3 regions of the Azotosporobacter soli genome follow, and region 3 is predicted to be linked to each of the others. Evidence: riboswitches for the same ligand, from Rfam matches in the RefSeq annotation. Region 3 holds a riboswitch; each other region holds the start of a gene.

Evidence for each region. A riboswitch is a leader RNA that binds a small molecule or an ion and turns the genes downstream of it on or off. The one in region 3 is predicted to bind cyclic di-GMP.
Region 1: another riboswitch for cyclic di-GMP. It lies ahead of QTL79_RS13165 (caspase family protein); the one in region 3 lies ahead of QTL79_RS01550 (methyl-accepting chemotaxis protein).
Region 2: another riboswitch for cyclic di-GMP. It lies ahead of QTL79_RS02445 (methyl-accepting chemotaxis protein); the one in region 3 lies ahead of QTL79_RS01550 (methyl-accepting chemotaxis protein).

The regions. Positions count from the first base shown of each region.
Region 1 is NZ_JAUAOA010000016.1:62,552-67,091, forward strand. It holds gene QTL79_RS13155 (ABC transporter ATP-binding protein) at 1-900, shown strand, start outside; gene QTL79_RS13160 (hypothetical protein) at 925-2,031, shown strand; cyclic di-GMP riboswitch class I at 2,442-2,534, shown strand; cyclic di-GMP riboswitch class I at 2,659-2,751, shown strand; gene QTL79_RS13165 (caspase family protein) at 2,877-4,540, shown strand, end outside.
Region 2 is NZ_JAUAOA010000002.1:90,891-95,430, reverse strand. It holds gene QTL79_RS02455 (deoxyribodipyrimidine photo-lyase) at 1-179, opposite strand, end outside; gene QTL79_RS02450 (phosphatase PAP2 family protein) at 233-1,120, opposite strand; cyclic di-GMP riboswitch class I at 1,508-1,593, shown strand; gene QTL79_RS02445 (methyl-accepting chemotaxis protein) at 1,668-3,635, shown strand; gene QTL79_RS02440 (RraA family protein) at 3,679-4,540, shown strand, end outside.
Region 3 is NZ_JAUAOA010000001.1:344,649-349,188, forward strand. It holds gene addB (helicase-exonuclease AddAB subunit AddB) at 1-1,735, opposite strand, end outside; cyclic di-GMP riboswitch class I at 1,927-2,011, shown strand; gene QTL79_RS01550 (methyl-accepting chemotaxis protein) at 2,107-4,095, shown strand; gene rocF (arginase) at 4,290-4,540, opposite strand, start outside.

The sequences.
Region 1 (4,540 bases), on a different contig from region 3:
CGACTTTGGCCCAGATTTTCGTCGATGCAAACGAGTCTGCAAAATATTAACATGCTGCTGCCGTCGTTCAAGTCGGTAAGGGAGCTAGAGCAGCAGTGCTTGGTAAATAGCGAAAATTTGCCGAATGGAGTCGACGTAAAGCGCTTGAAATTACAGCGCGGCATTGAACTGCGTGATGTTTCATTTGCTTATGCCGGAAAAGTGAATCGCCCAGCCGTAACGGGAATTTGTGCGATGCTGCCATCTGGAACGACGACGGCTTTGGTGGGTGTGTCTGGTGCTGGAAAGAGCACTTTGGTCGACTTGCTAATCGGGTTATTGATACCGAAGCATGGCGTGGTATTGATTGATGGCAAGCCGTTGCAAGAAAACTTGAGAGCATGGCGAAACTCTATTGGTTACGTATCCCAGGATCCATTTTTAATCAATGCCAGCATCAGGGAAAATTTGAAATGGGCTTCTCCGGCAGCATCAGATGGCGAGGTGTGGGAAGCGTTAAGACTGGCTGCCGCCGACGGATTTGTAAGTGCGTTGCCGGAGGGATTGTCCACGGTTGTGGGGGATAGAGGCGTTAGGTTATCAGGTGGTGAACGTCAACGAATTGTTCTGGCCAGAGCGCTACTCCGAAAACCGGCTATTCTCATTTTGGACGAGGCGACCAGTGCATTGGATTCGGAAAATGAAAAAAGGATACAGCAGGCTATCGAGGGGCTGCAGGGGAAAATGACGATTGTCGTGATTGCGCATCGCATATCGACGATTCGAAATGCCGATCAAATCTTTGTTGTTGAACAGGGCAGGATCGTTGAACAAGGAAATTATCAGTCGCTAACGAAAGACGGTTCCAGTCGGTTCTATAGTTTGGCCAGCCTGTATAACGCCAGCAGTGATGTCGGTTAAATGGAAAATCGGAAGGAGAAAGGAATGAAAAAATCGGCTGTTGCATTGTTGTCTGTTTTATTGTTAACTCTGTATAGTACGCCGACTTCTCAAGCAGCTACGATTAATTATTATTATTCGGAGCATTGTGAAAACTGTAAGGCCTTCGCTCCCTATTGGGAAAAATTTGTTGCAGAAAAGAGCGGAGAACATCAGTTTGAGAAAAAACAGACCGATGCTTCGGTTGAAAATAAGAATGAACTGCTGAATCGTAATATGCAATATCGAGGCATTGCGCATACTGAAATTCCCGCTATTTTAGTAACCGACAATCAGGCGGGCGAAGACGTGTTGCTGATCGGTCTGGAGGAAATCAATCTGCTGCCGGAAATACTCGGTGAAAATGGGCGACTGATTCCTGGAATGGAGTCTCGAGAGCTGACGTCAGCCATTATTACCCGCAGCGGCAAAATGCCGACTTCGCTCTTTTATCCGTTTACCCTAGCCGCATTGGCTGATGCCAGTAATCCATGCGCATTGTTTGTGTTCATTGTTGCTACCAGCTATGCTACGGTTTTTTGCGGACGTGCCAAAGCGGTAGTTTATGCGGTGACCTTTTGCGCCACAATGTTCCTCGTTTATTTAGGGGCGGGGTTGGTTGGAAATAGGCTGATCAACATTATTTTTGGAGCATCTCCCTGGATCACTCTGATGCTTTCGCTGGGAATGCTACTGCTGGCGGTATTTCATCTCAGAACGGCCTTGTTTCCGCATCAGACCCGCTATAGCGAGCTACCGTACCGTTTGAAAGAATTGATCGTCAAGAATGCCAGCAAGTGCGTGTCATTCGGCGGCGCTATCGCATCCGGCGTATTGTGCGCATTGGTAGAAATGCCTTGCACTGGCGGGCCGTACATATTTGCGCTAAACATCATTTCTAAAATGCCGACTGCTAGTGCAGTGTTGTGCCTGTTGTATTATAATCTTATCTTCATTACGCCGCTACTTCTCTGTCTGATTATTTTGCTGGTTGCGCCGCAATATGTCGAACGATTAGATGTATGGAGAGTCGCTTACCGACGCTGGATGCATTTGCTGATGGGCCTTTTACTACTTGCGGCTGCGTTCCTGGGGATCATAAATTATGCATAGATTAATCAAGAAGAGGAAAGATAAAACCGATGGTTTGGAAGAGTGAAAAAGCAAAAAAGCAATGGCAAAGACGATTCTCATTCGAAAAGTGAATGCAGGGTCGTTTTTTCATTGTTGTTCCTTTGTACAAATTCAAGAAGGGCAGAGTAAAAATGAAGGCGCTATGAACGTTAAATGGATATTTGTTTTTGATGCGGCCTTGTTATGTCGGTAAATAACCGTGTAGAAGCAAGAGGACAGTTAGTTGGTGAAAGCATATAAGCTAAATAGGCGGCAAGAGAAGAGAAACCTAGGTCAAAGGACTAAAAAAAGACAACAATAAAACAGGAGTCTCGTCCTGTAAGTAAGGGAATACTACTTATTGTAAAAAAATGAGGAAGTGAATATGATGAAACTGAGACTAAGACAAGAGAATATATGGGCAAACCTATCGAAAGGTGGGGACGCAAAGCCATGGGTCTAAAGGCAATGAAAGTTACGCCAATGACTGCCAGGTTGCTTTTAAGAAATGACCGCGGTTTGCCCAAGTCAGCAGTGATTGCTATGCTTGGGCTTTTGCCTTTTTAGGAGGAGTCAACGCGGAGAGGGAGGCGATGTAGATGGCAGAAAAAACTAAGGCGACGAAAAAGAATATGTGGGCAAACTCATCGAAAGATGGGGACGCAAAGCCATGGGTCTAAAGGCAATGAAAGTTACGCCAATGACTGCCAGGTTGCTTTTAAGAAATGACCGCGGTTTGCCCAAGTCAGCAGTGATTGCTATGCTTGGGCTTTTGTATTTAAAAGACAAAGAAGGGAGCGTTTTTAGGGGTTGAAGCGTAGAAAAAGGAAAGGGAGGGCATGATCATGACGACAATTATAGGAACAGCAAAGAATGAAGTATTGACGGGGAGCAGCGGCGATGACTTGATAAAAGGAGGAGGCGGCGAAGATACTATTTATGGCGGTGATGGTAACGATAAAATTTATGTATATTTGCCGGGCGGCAAAGGCAGTACAGTATATGGCGGCAATGGCAACGAATATATCATCGGCCACGGCGTGCTGGATGGCGGAGCTGGAAACGACACGCTGATCGCTTACGGCGGTGATGCGACGCTATTGGGCGGTGTGGGGAATGATACCTATTCTTTAGGTCTGTGTGACAATGTGACGGTAACCGATACGGTGCCTGGCAGCGCTGGTCACGGAATCAATACCGCCGATTTCACATCATATGCTATGTCGATTGCAGATGTGGTGTTCAGCAGCTCCGGCAACAATTTGCGGCTTCAGCGCAAAGGCTGGACGCAAGCTACGACTTTTACCGACTGGTTTCTCGGTCCGCAATACCAGATCGAAATTTTCAAGTTTTCCGATGCCACCTACAGCGCTGCTCAGATTAACGGTGCCATGGTTAATAATTATGTCGGAACCAGTGGTGACGACCATTTGGTTAGCGGCATTGGTAATGATACTTTGGCGGGCGGGGACGGCAATGATATTCTGGACGGCGGAGCCGGCAATGACATTTTGGACAGTGGAACGGGCAATGATACCCTGTTTGGCGGGGCGGGCAACGATACGTTGTCTGGCGGCGATGGAAATGACAAACTGGATGGCGGGAGTGGGGATGACACGTTGCTGGGAGGGGCAGGAAACGATATGTTGTCTGGCGGAGATGGGAATGACCGATTGAACGGAGGTGCTGGTAACGACAATTTGCTAGGCGGATCGGGTGATGATTATCTGGATGGTGGAAGCGGCGTAAACTATTTGTCTGGCGGCGCCGGTAACGATACACTGGTCTATAATCCGGCAGATCTAGTGATTTCGGGCGGCGATGGCAATGACGCGTTAACAGCGGCAGGGCTGACGGCGGGGCTGAACGGATGGCAATTAGCGCCGTTCAAGGATATTGAAAACTTTATTGGCACCGCCTATAATGATGTCATTTATGGCGGTAGCCAGGCTGAAACGATCGACGGCGGAGCCGGCAACGACTTTTTGTATGCCGGCAGCGGCAACACAACATTGCTTGGCGGTGACGGCAACGACACCTTGGTCAGCGGCCTGGTGCCCGGCAGCGGCAATGTTACAATGGCCGGCGGAAACGGCAGTGACCAATACCGATTTGGCGGAACATGGGGGAATGACGTAATCGTCTTTGATATGGATAATGTCAATGACAAGATTGCTTTCGGCAACGGCATCACGTCAAAAAATCTCAAGGTGAGCCGTGATGGCCTAAATGTTGTGCTTGACGTTGCCGGTCACGGATCGATCACCATCCAGAATTGGGATACAGCCCAATTGGATAAAATACACTTCGCGGATGGAACGACGGGGTCAATTGCCAACTACCTAAGTATGGCCAGCGGCAGCTATGGTGGAGCGTTGTCGGATAACCATGCGTTGTTGATCGGTATCGCGCAATACGAGCCGAAGGCCTATAAGGAAAATATACCGGAGGTTAATGGCGATATTAGTACGATGCAGCAGGTGTTGAAAGCAGATCTGCTATGGAACAA
Region 2 (4,540 bases), on a different contig from region 3:
GCAAACGAGGCGTCGAGGCAGAAGACGACATAGAGAGGGGTGCCGCTTACGAGCGCCAGTTCCTGCGCTGCCAGCAGCGCCCAGTTGTCAAGCGCGCGTTGGTCGCGGCTCATCCAATAAACGACGGGACCGGCTCCGTTTGGACTTGCTTTGTAGTGGTGCATACGCAGTGGATGCATGATCAAATTCCGCCTTTCATAAAGAAATTCGGCGCTCGGGAAAAGTCCTCACATTAGCGCGATACAATACGGTAAAAAAGCCAGGGTGCACCGAGCGTAATCCAAAGAGTAGCCAGAAAATAGCGGATATAGCGGAAGAAAAAATAATAATCCGCGCCTTCTTTAGGAAATGCGCTCGTAAGGCCGAGCCAAAGCGCTAAAAGAACAAGTGTGCCAATAAGTATTCGCAGGAACAGTTGTCGGTAATTACTTTCAGGCAGCGTGCAACTTGCAGGAAGGCAGCGCTGTTGCACGAGCAAACCGAGCCACAGTCCGGAGAACGCAGCCGCAACCGAGATGCTTTCCTTGCCGGGATGGACGGCCAATAAAAGCAGCGGGACGGTTATGGCGAGAAAGAAACGCAGTGGAAAGGAAAAGGTTGCTAAACGGGAAAGGATAAACGGTTCCAGTTTGGCAAAGGCGAATAGGAGCAGCGCGCCGAGCAGCCAGCCGGCCAATACGTCGCCGATGAAATGCACGCCCAGATAGATGCGCGAAAAGCCGATAAGCAAAACCAGAAACACGCCGGAAAACCATAGATAGCGCTTTTGCGTCAGATGGGCCAGCGCGAGCCAAAATACCAGCCCGGTCTGTGCATGGTTGCTGGGAAAGCTGTAGCCGTCGGCATGAACAAGCTTTACCTCCGGAAGAAAATAAAACGGCCGCGGTTCCTGCACCCAGTCTTTGATGGTAATGTTAAAATAATGCGAGATCAGTACCAGGCAAGTCAGTCGTATGCCGAGGCGAAAATCGAGACACCAGAAGATGAGAGGCAGCGCCAACAGATAAAAACCCTCTTCGCCTAGCAGGGTAGCTGTTTTAAAAAAAATATCCAGCAACGGAGTGCGAAACTGCTGGATAAATAAGGTGACGTCGAGACCATAGGAGATCAGATCATTCATTTTTGCCTCCTGCGCTTTGAACTGGAGCGTAATGGCCAATGATTGGCAATAAAAGTATACATAAACGTTTATTCCACTCGTTCGAGTGAAACCCTCTTACCATATTTCAAGGCAAGAAAAACGAGATCAATGGAAAAGCCGCTGATCTCGTTTTTCGTTTACAGCGTAATAAATGCAACCGGGTCGCACGCGAAGCGGTGCGTGTTTCGTTGTACTGTTGAAGTTGAGGATGTCACAGCAGGCTTTTGACGAACGGTTCATGTGCTTAAGGGAGCCTTTAACGAAACGTTAATAATATCATAATTTCTTGTTGGCATAAGTATGATATTGTCATTACATAGGCGGCGATGACGTTGCATTAACTTCTGGCAGGAAGGAAGAGTAAAACTATATATTGGGCAAACTTACTGAAAGGTAAGGACGCAAAGCTATGGGTCTAAGGACGGTCGGTCTATGATTGCCAGGTTTCCCTTGAAAAAGGTATTGGAAACTCGGGCATCTGTCGGAGTTTTTATTGTTTACTTTTAAAAATGAAGGAGATAAGACTATGTCGATTAAAGCAAAGACAGTTACGTTGTTGTTACTTTCCCTTCTCATAACCGGGCTCATCGTCAGCGGATCCGGCTTGTACGTACTCTATGGAAAAACGCTGGCCAATACGCAGGCGAATATGAAAGGGCAGGCTACGCAGGCGGCAGATGGGGTCGGCGAATTGTTCTCCTCTTTTTCAAGAAGCGGAAAATTCTATGCGGAAGATGCGGATCTTAAGTCGGGTGATTTTTCCCGCATCCAAGCGAAGATGAATACATATTTTGCCGCGACATGGGGCGTCGACCGTTTGGTCTTTATCAATTCACAGGGCGTGCGCTTTGCAGCAGCGCCGTATGATGCAAAAGGCATAGGCGGCAGTGTGGCTGACCGGGATTTCTTCAAAGACACAATGAAGGAACAGAAGATGCAGGTCAGTGAGGTGCTGCTGAACCGGGTAACCGGAATGCCGTCGGTGGTTGTCACGCAGCCCGTCAAGACGGAGGACGGGAAAATGGCAGGCTTTGTTGCGCAGTCGATCTCGCTTGAAACGTTGCAAAACTTCCTGGCGCAGGTAAAAGTCGGCGAAAATGGAACGGCGTCCATCGTTGCGCAAGACGGAACGTTATTAGCGCATACGAAGCAGGAAGTGATCAAAGAGCAGAAGAAGGTGCCCGACGATGTGCTGCGCTCCTTGCTGGACAATGCGGGAAAAGGAATTTCTTATCTGGACTTTGAGGGAAGGGATTCGCTGGCGTTGGCGATACCGGTCAAGAATACAAAGTGGCTGGTTCTGGTCAGCATACCGATGAAGGACATCAAAAGTGAATTCTATGCGAGTCTGATCAGTATGTTCCTTGCGCTCTTGACGGCGCTCGTCATTGTCGGAGTCGTGGCCTGGTTCTTCCTTATCCGCCTGCTAAAGCCGATCGAGGAAATTGCCGCGCAAGTCGCAAAGATTGGCGAAGGCGATTTGTCGGTAAACATTGCCTCGACGGCGCAGGATGAAATAGGAAGGCTGGCGCGATCCCTGTCCGGCGCGATCGGGAACTTCAGGGACATCATCAGCAAGGTGCAGGAGGCGAGCGAGACCGTAAACGCATCGTCCGAAGAACTTACGGCAAGTACGGAGCAATTGTCGCAGGCTGCCGATCAAGTGGTGACGGCAATCGCCGATGTGGCGAAAGGAACGTCAGAGCAAGTCGAGGCAGTAGACAGTACGATGCAGATCGTGGAACAAATGTCGGCGGGACTGCAGCAAATTGCCGCCAATACTTCTCATGCTTCCGCAGCGGCGGAGAAAACGTCCAATACCGCACTAGAAGGCGGAGAGATTGTCCGAAAAGTTACAAGCCAGATGGCGAGCATTGAGATGTCGGTGACGCATTCAGCCAATGTAGTGGCTAAGCTTGGTGAGCGTTCGAAAGAGATCGGACAGATCATTGATACGATCGCGGGCATAGCCGGACAAACCAATCTGCTAGCGCTGAACGCTGCGATTGAAGCAGCCCGCGCCGGAGAACAGGGACGCGGTTTTGCGGTGGTAGCGGAAGAGGTTCGAAAACTTGCGGAGCAGTCGCAAAATGCTGCGAAAGAGATTACGGCTTTAATTGGCGATATTCAGCAGGATACGAATCGGGCGGTAACGGCAATGGGCGAAGGTACGAGTGAAGTGAAGAAAGGCAGCGAAGTTGCGCAGGCGGCGGGCCGGTCGTTTAACGAGATTGCCGCGCTGATCACAGAGGTATCCGATCAAATTCGCGATATTTCCGCGGCCATTGAACAGATGGCCAGCGGCAGCCAGCAAATCGTCTCTTCGGTAAAGGAAATTACGGCAATCAGCAAAAATGTCACCGGGCAAGCGCAGCTGGTATCCTCCGCTACCGAAGAACAAACGGCATCGATCCAGGAAATCGCTTCTTCCAGTAACGGACTTTCTCAAATGGCAGGACATTTGCATGATATCGTGTCCAAGTTCAAGATTTAAAGCAGTTTTGCAAAGGCAGCAATAAGAAATGGGAGGATGAAAGATGTCAAATGTAGGTTTGCGTATTTTTCCAAACATTAGTCGGCCGCACCAAGCTCTGATCGAAGGCTTTTCAGGAATCCCGGTAGCGAATATAGCCGATAATATGAACCGGACGTCTTGTATGGATGCCAAAATTCGCCCGATCAATGATGTGCCGCTGCTAGGCCCGGCTTTCACGGTCAAGGTGCGTCCGGGCGATAATCTGATGTTGCATCGAGCGCTTGATCTTGCCAAAGCGGGCGATATTCTGGTCGTGGATGCCCAGGGCGACCTCTCGAATGCCATTATGGGAGAACTCATGGCGTTGTGGGCGAAGCAAAGAGGGATCGGCGGTCTGATCATTGACGGCGCGATCCGTGATCTCGGCGCGCTGAAAAAAATGGCCTTGCCGATCTATGCCGCAGGGGTGACTCCGGCCGGTCCTTATAAGGACGGTCCGGGTGAGATCAATGTTGCCGTTGCCTGCGGCGGCGTGGTGGTTCAGCCAGGAGATATCATCGTTGGCGACGAAGATGGTATTGTCGTCATTAATCCGCGCGATGCAGAAGAATTACTGGAAAAGTCGCGCAGTAAATCGCGTGCGGAAAGCCAGGTCATGCAGGAGATCGCCAATCTGTCCTGGGATCGCACTTGGGTGGAACGCGATCTGGCAAACCGGGGTGCGGTAGTTGAAAAGGAAAAGCGGAATTTCCCCCGCGTTGCGATCAACGAGCCTGTGGAAATTTTGCTAAAAGAAGCAGAACAGCCAATCGAAGCTACGGCGATTAATATCAGTGCGCTGGGAATACTGCTGCAATCAGAAGCGGAGTTGGAGCTTAATTCGCTCTTTCGCTTGCATCTGCCGAAGCAGTTAGGCGAGATGC
Region 3 (4,540 bases):
CGACGGTCACATAATCAAGGCCCGGCGGGATCAGACTGAGGCGCATCGCCTCCAAGCCGTCACCGACCAGCGCCGCGTATTCTTCAAGGTTCATCGCCTGTTCGCCGCAGGTCTCGACCAATTGCTCGAGCAATTCCACGACATGTTCCCAAAGTTGCCGGTGTTCGAGCGCTTCTTCCAACCGCCCGTCACTTTCGGCGCGATCGGCCCATGCGATAAGCGTTTCCGCAACATTGAGCGTTTCCAGCAAACCGTACAGCGCCTCCGTCCGTTCCGCGACTGTGGCCGCTTTGCCCATCGCCGCGTCGAAACGTCCGAGCGGCGCAGCCGCCAGAAGGCGAATCCGGTTCAGTTCCAACAAGTATTCCGCACGATCTTCGTCCAGTTCCCGATCCTCGTCAAGCGAAAGACGACGCCAAAACGTCCAGCCCTCTTCCCCCAGCCAACGCTGCCGACCCTGGATGCCAAATTCCAGGACATAATTTTCGAGCCGGTCGATCTCATCGCGACACGGCGCAAAGAAATCGGTCTTAAAGCAGCGAAACAGCGCTTCATAGTGCCAGCGCCCCACCGCTTCAAGCGCCGAACGCAGCAATTCCGCAAGCGGATGATGCACCGGACAGCGCTTGCGGTCGCTGAAGAAAGGGATCTCAAAATCGCCCAGCACGCGTTCCACGAGATCGCCGTATGCGTTGCTGTCGCGCAGCAAGATGCCAATTTCGCGCCAGCGCAGGTTTTCTTCGCGGCACAAACGCCGGATATCGCGCGCCATCGCCTCGACTTCGCCGCGCCGGTTCACCGCTTCGCTCAGCCTCAGGGCGTCAAGCCCGCCTCCTGTCCATTTTTCGAGCGGCATTTGCCAGAAACGGCGCTCCAGATGCGCCAAAAGCGGCGCTGCCGCGAAGCGCCCTGCCGACGTCAGCTCGATTTCTTCGACTTCGCAGCCGATGCGCGCGGCCAGCATTCTTAGCTTGCGCCGCGTATTCCACTGCCGGTGAAAGAGCGACGTTTCCGACGCATGCTCGGGCGAATCCGCCTGATCGAGGCATAGCGTGACCGTCACCTGGCGCGCGGTCTTCAGCATCGCTTCGATTACCGCCATCTCCTGCGGGTTGAACCAAGTCAGGCCGTCCAGCCATACTTCACTCTCACGCAGCAACGTCGAGCGATCGATATTCTCGGCTACCAGCGTCAGATAATCTTCCGGATCGCTGTAACTCTCCCGGAGAAAATCGCGCAGTTCACCATAGAGCAGCGCCAGATCCTGCAACTTATCACCCAGCGGATGGCCGTCCCATTTTTCCGCCGCTGCACCAAGCGCTTCCGGCGTCAGGTTGTACGACTTCATTTCGCGAATCAGGCCAAGCAGCGTATCCGGAAAACTGCGCTGTGCAGCCGCCTGCTGAAAGACCTTGAGACGCGCCCTTTCTTCGCGCAGCAGACGCCCGACGATCAAGCGCTTGCCGAGCTCGGTGACCTGCGGTCGTACGATGCCGCCCGCTTCCTGCAGCACACGATGCGCCAGACGGCGAAAGCCAAACACATAGGCGCGGACAAAACCGCCGAGGTCCGGCGTCGCCGCCAGTTCTTTCTCTACCTGGAAGGTGGCATGTTCCGGCAGGATCAATAAGAGCGGATAACCTTGCGGCTCTCGCCGCAAACGTTCGCGTATCTCTTCCAGGCAGCGTTCGGTCTTTCCCGCGCCGGCCCGGCCCATGACAATGCGTAATTTCATTCTCGTTTCCTCCCCACACGACTACAAAGGATTCTATGTAGCATTCGCGTTAAGCGCGGCAAATTCCTTGCTCCTCCCCGGCGCAGCGAAGCAGTGTGCGTCTTATTTAACTTCTTTCTAATTAATGTTCCTTTTTTAACCTTGACTCTTTCCACTCACGGCACTATAATTTACTGGCAGATACTATTTAAATAAACAAAAGGCAAACTGCCCGAAAGAGCAGGACGCAAAGCTATGGGTCTACGGACGTACGTCTACGACTGCCAAGCCGCCGTAACTGCGCACGTAACGCAAGATCAGACAGGCCTCGGCGTGTCTTTATTTATATTTCTGCGACAAGATTCCGATTCCATATTTTTAGGAGGCAAGACATGTTTTTAAACAAACTGACCGATTCACTGCAGCGAAGACTGATTTTACTGCTGGTACTCTTCGCGCTGCTGCCGGCTGCCGTAACCGGCATCGCAGCCAGCTACCTCAGCGCCAGCCAGGCGCGCCAATCGTTCTCGCAAAGCAACGCGATGGCCGCCAAACAGCTGAGCGACCAGCTCGAACAAAAACTGACCGACGCCAAGGGTCTGATGCTGACGACCGCAGCCGCGATCGGACGCGCGAACAGCGGACGTCCTTTGGATGCCGCCGTGATTCAGGCCACGCTTTTGGAAATGCAAAAAGCGAATCCGCAGTTCGAATTGATCTATGCCAACGACACGACCGGCATGCAGATCGCGAAGACGTCCGGCCAACTGCGCAACCAATTCGGCCGTCCCGGCTTCACGACGACGATGCAGGGCAAAACCTTCTTCACCGATTCGTACATCTCCGTGTCCACCCAATCACCGACAATCACCGTCTACACGCCGCTGCGCGATAATCGCGGCAACATCATCGGCACGCTCGGCGCCGACATCAGCCTGGCTTCCGTCGCCGAAATGGCAAGCGACATCAAGATCGGCAAGACCGGTTACGTCGATGTTGTCGACAGCAAAGGCATCTTAATCGCCCATCCTGATATGGAACGCGTCAAGAAAAGTGACGCAGTCGGCGACGCCCCCTACGTCGCCGATCTGCTGCAAGGGCACCGCGGAGAAAAGAGCGTGACCGCAACCACCGGCGTCCCGGCTTTGGCCGCGTATGCACCGGTTGAGCAATACGGCTGGGGCGTTATCACCTACCTGCCGGAAACCGAAATCCGCAAGGCCATCCTGACGTCTTTGGCCACTACCGCCTTCCTGACGCTGCTGGCCGTACTTCTGGCCGCTGCGACCGCGTATTTTGCGGCGCGCAACATCACCGTCCCCCTCGCTTCGCTGGCAAACAGTGCCCAGCTTCTCGCCTCCGGCGACCTGAGCCACTCGATTACCATTCAAGGCGTACGTGAGATCCGTGATTTGGGAACCTCGCTGCAAGCGATGGAAAACTCCTTCCGCGCCATACTGCAGAGCATTACCGCTTCCGCCGAACAGGTCGCGGCTTCTTCGGAAGAATTGACCGCGCATGCCGAGCAGTCTTCGCAAACCTCGCATAGCGTCGCAAACTCGATCACGCAGGTAGCCGCCGATTCCGAACGTCAGATGACGGCCGTGGAAGAAGCCTCGCGCATCGTCCAGACGATGTCGGACAACATCCGCCAGATCGCACAAAATTCGAACGATGTCGCCTCTTCGTCCGACCGCACCGCGACGCTGGCCCGCCAGGGCGGCAGCGCGGTCGACAGCGCGGTCAATCAGATGCAGTCGATTCAAAGTTCGGTCAGCGCAACCTCGCAGATCGTCACCCAGCTTGGCGCCCGTTCGCAGGAAATCGGCCAAATCGTCGATACGATCGCCGGCCTGGCCAGCCAGACCAATCTGCTGGCTCTGAACGCCGCGATCGAAGCGGCGCGCGCCGGTGAACAGGGCCGCGGTTTTGCGGTCGTCGCCGAAGAGGTGCGTAAACTGGCTGAGCAATCCGCCTTGGCTGCCAAGCAAATTTCTACGCTGATCGCCGGTATTCAGCAGGAAACCGCCGAAGCAGTCACCGCAATGGATGCCGGCACGAAAGAAGTTTCGGTCGGCACCGAAGTTGTGAGCAAAGCGGGTTCTTCCTTCCTCGAAATCGTCAACGCGGTCGATCAGATGTCCGCTCAGGTTCAGGGCATCAGCGCCGCAATCCAGGAACTGGCCAGCGGCAGCACGCAGATGGTCCATACGATCAGCGATATCGAAAGCGCCAGCCAGGCTACTGCGAGTCAGGCGCAAAGCGTCTCGGCCGCCACGCAGCAACAGTCGGCATCGGTACAGGAAATCTCGCACGCCAGCCTCGATCTGGCCCGCATGGCCGAAGCGCTGCAGGAAGCCGTGCACCGGTTCCGGATGTAAAAACGCATTGAACCACAGGTGCCTTCGGCACCACAGAAGTCGCATTGCGCCTTACCAGTCTCCAAAACCATTAAATCGCGCCGCGATTTCCGTGGCGGCAAAGCCGCCTGTGGTTCACAAGCCGCAAGCATTTCCACCCTTCCAAGAAAAAGAGGTCGCTTTAACCCCAACGGGTTGAAGCGACCTCTTTGTTATTATGAAATGGCGCTCTGTTCTTCGCGCACCGGTTTGGCCAGTTTGGGCCGGATCGATTCACCGCAGAACGCGGCGATCAGGTCGACCGTCAGGCGAGCCGTGGCATCGCCCTGTTCTAAAAGCGGATTGACTTCGACGAATTCTGCCGAAACCAATTTTTCGCAACGCCCCAGCATTTGAACAGCCAGTAGGCTGTCGATATAAGAAATGCCTCCCGGCACCGGCGTACCAACGCCGGGAATTTCCTGCG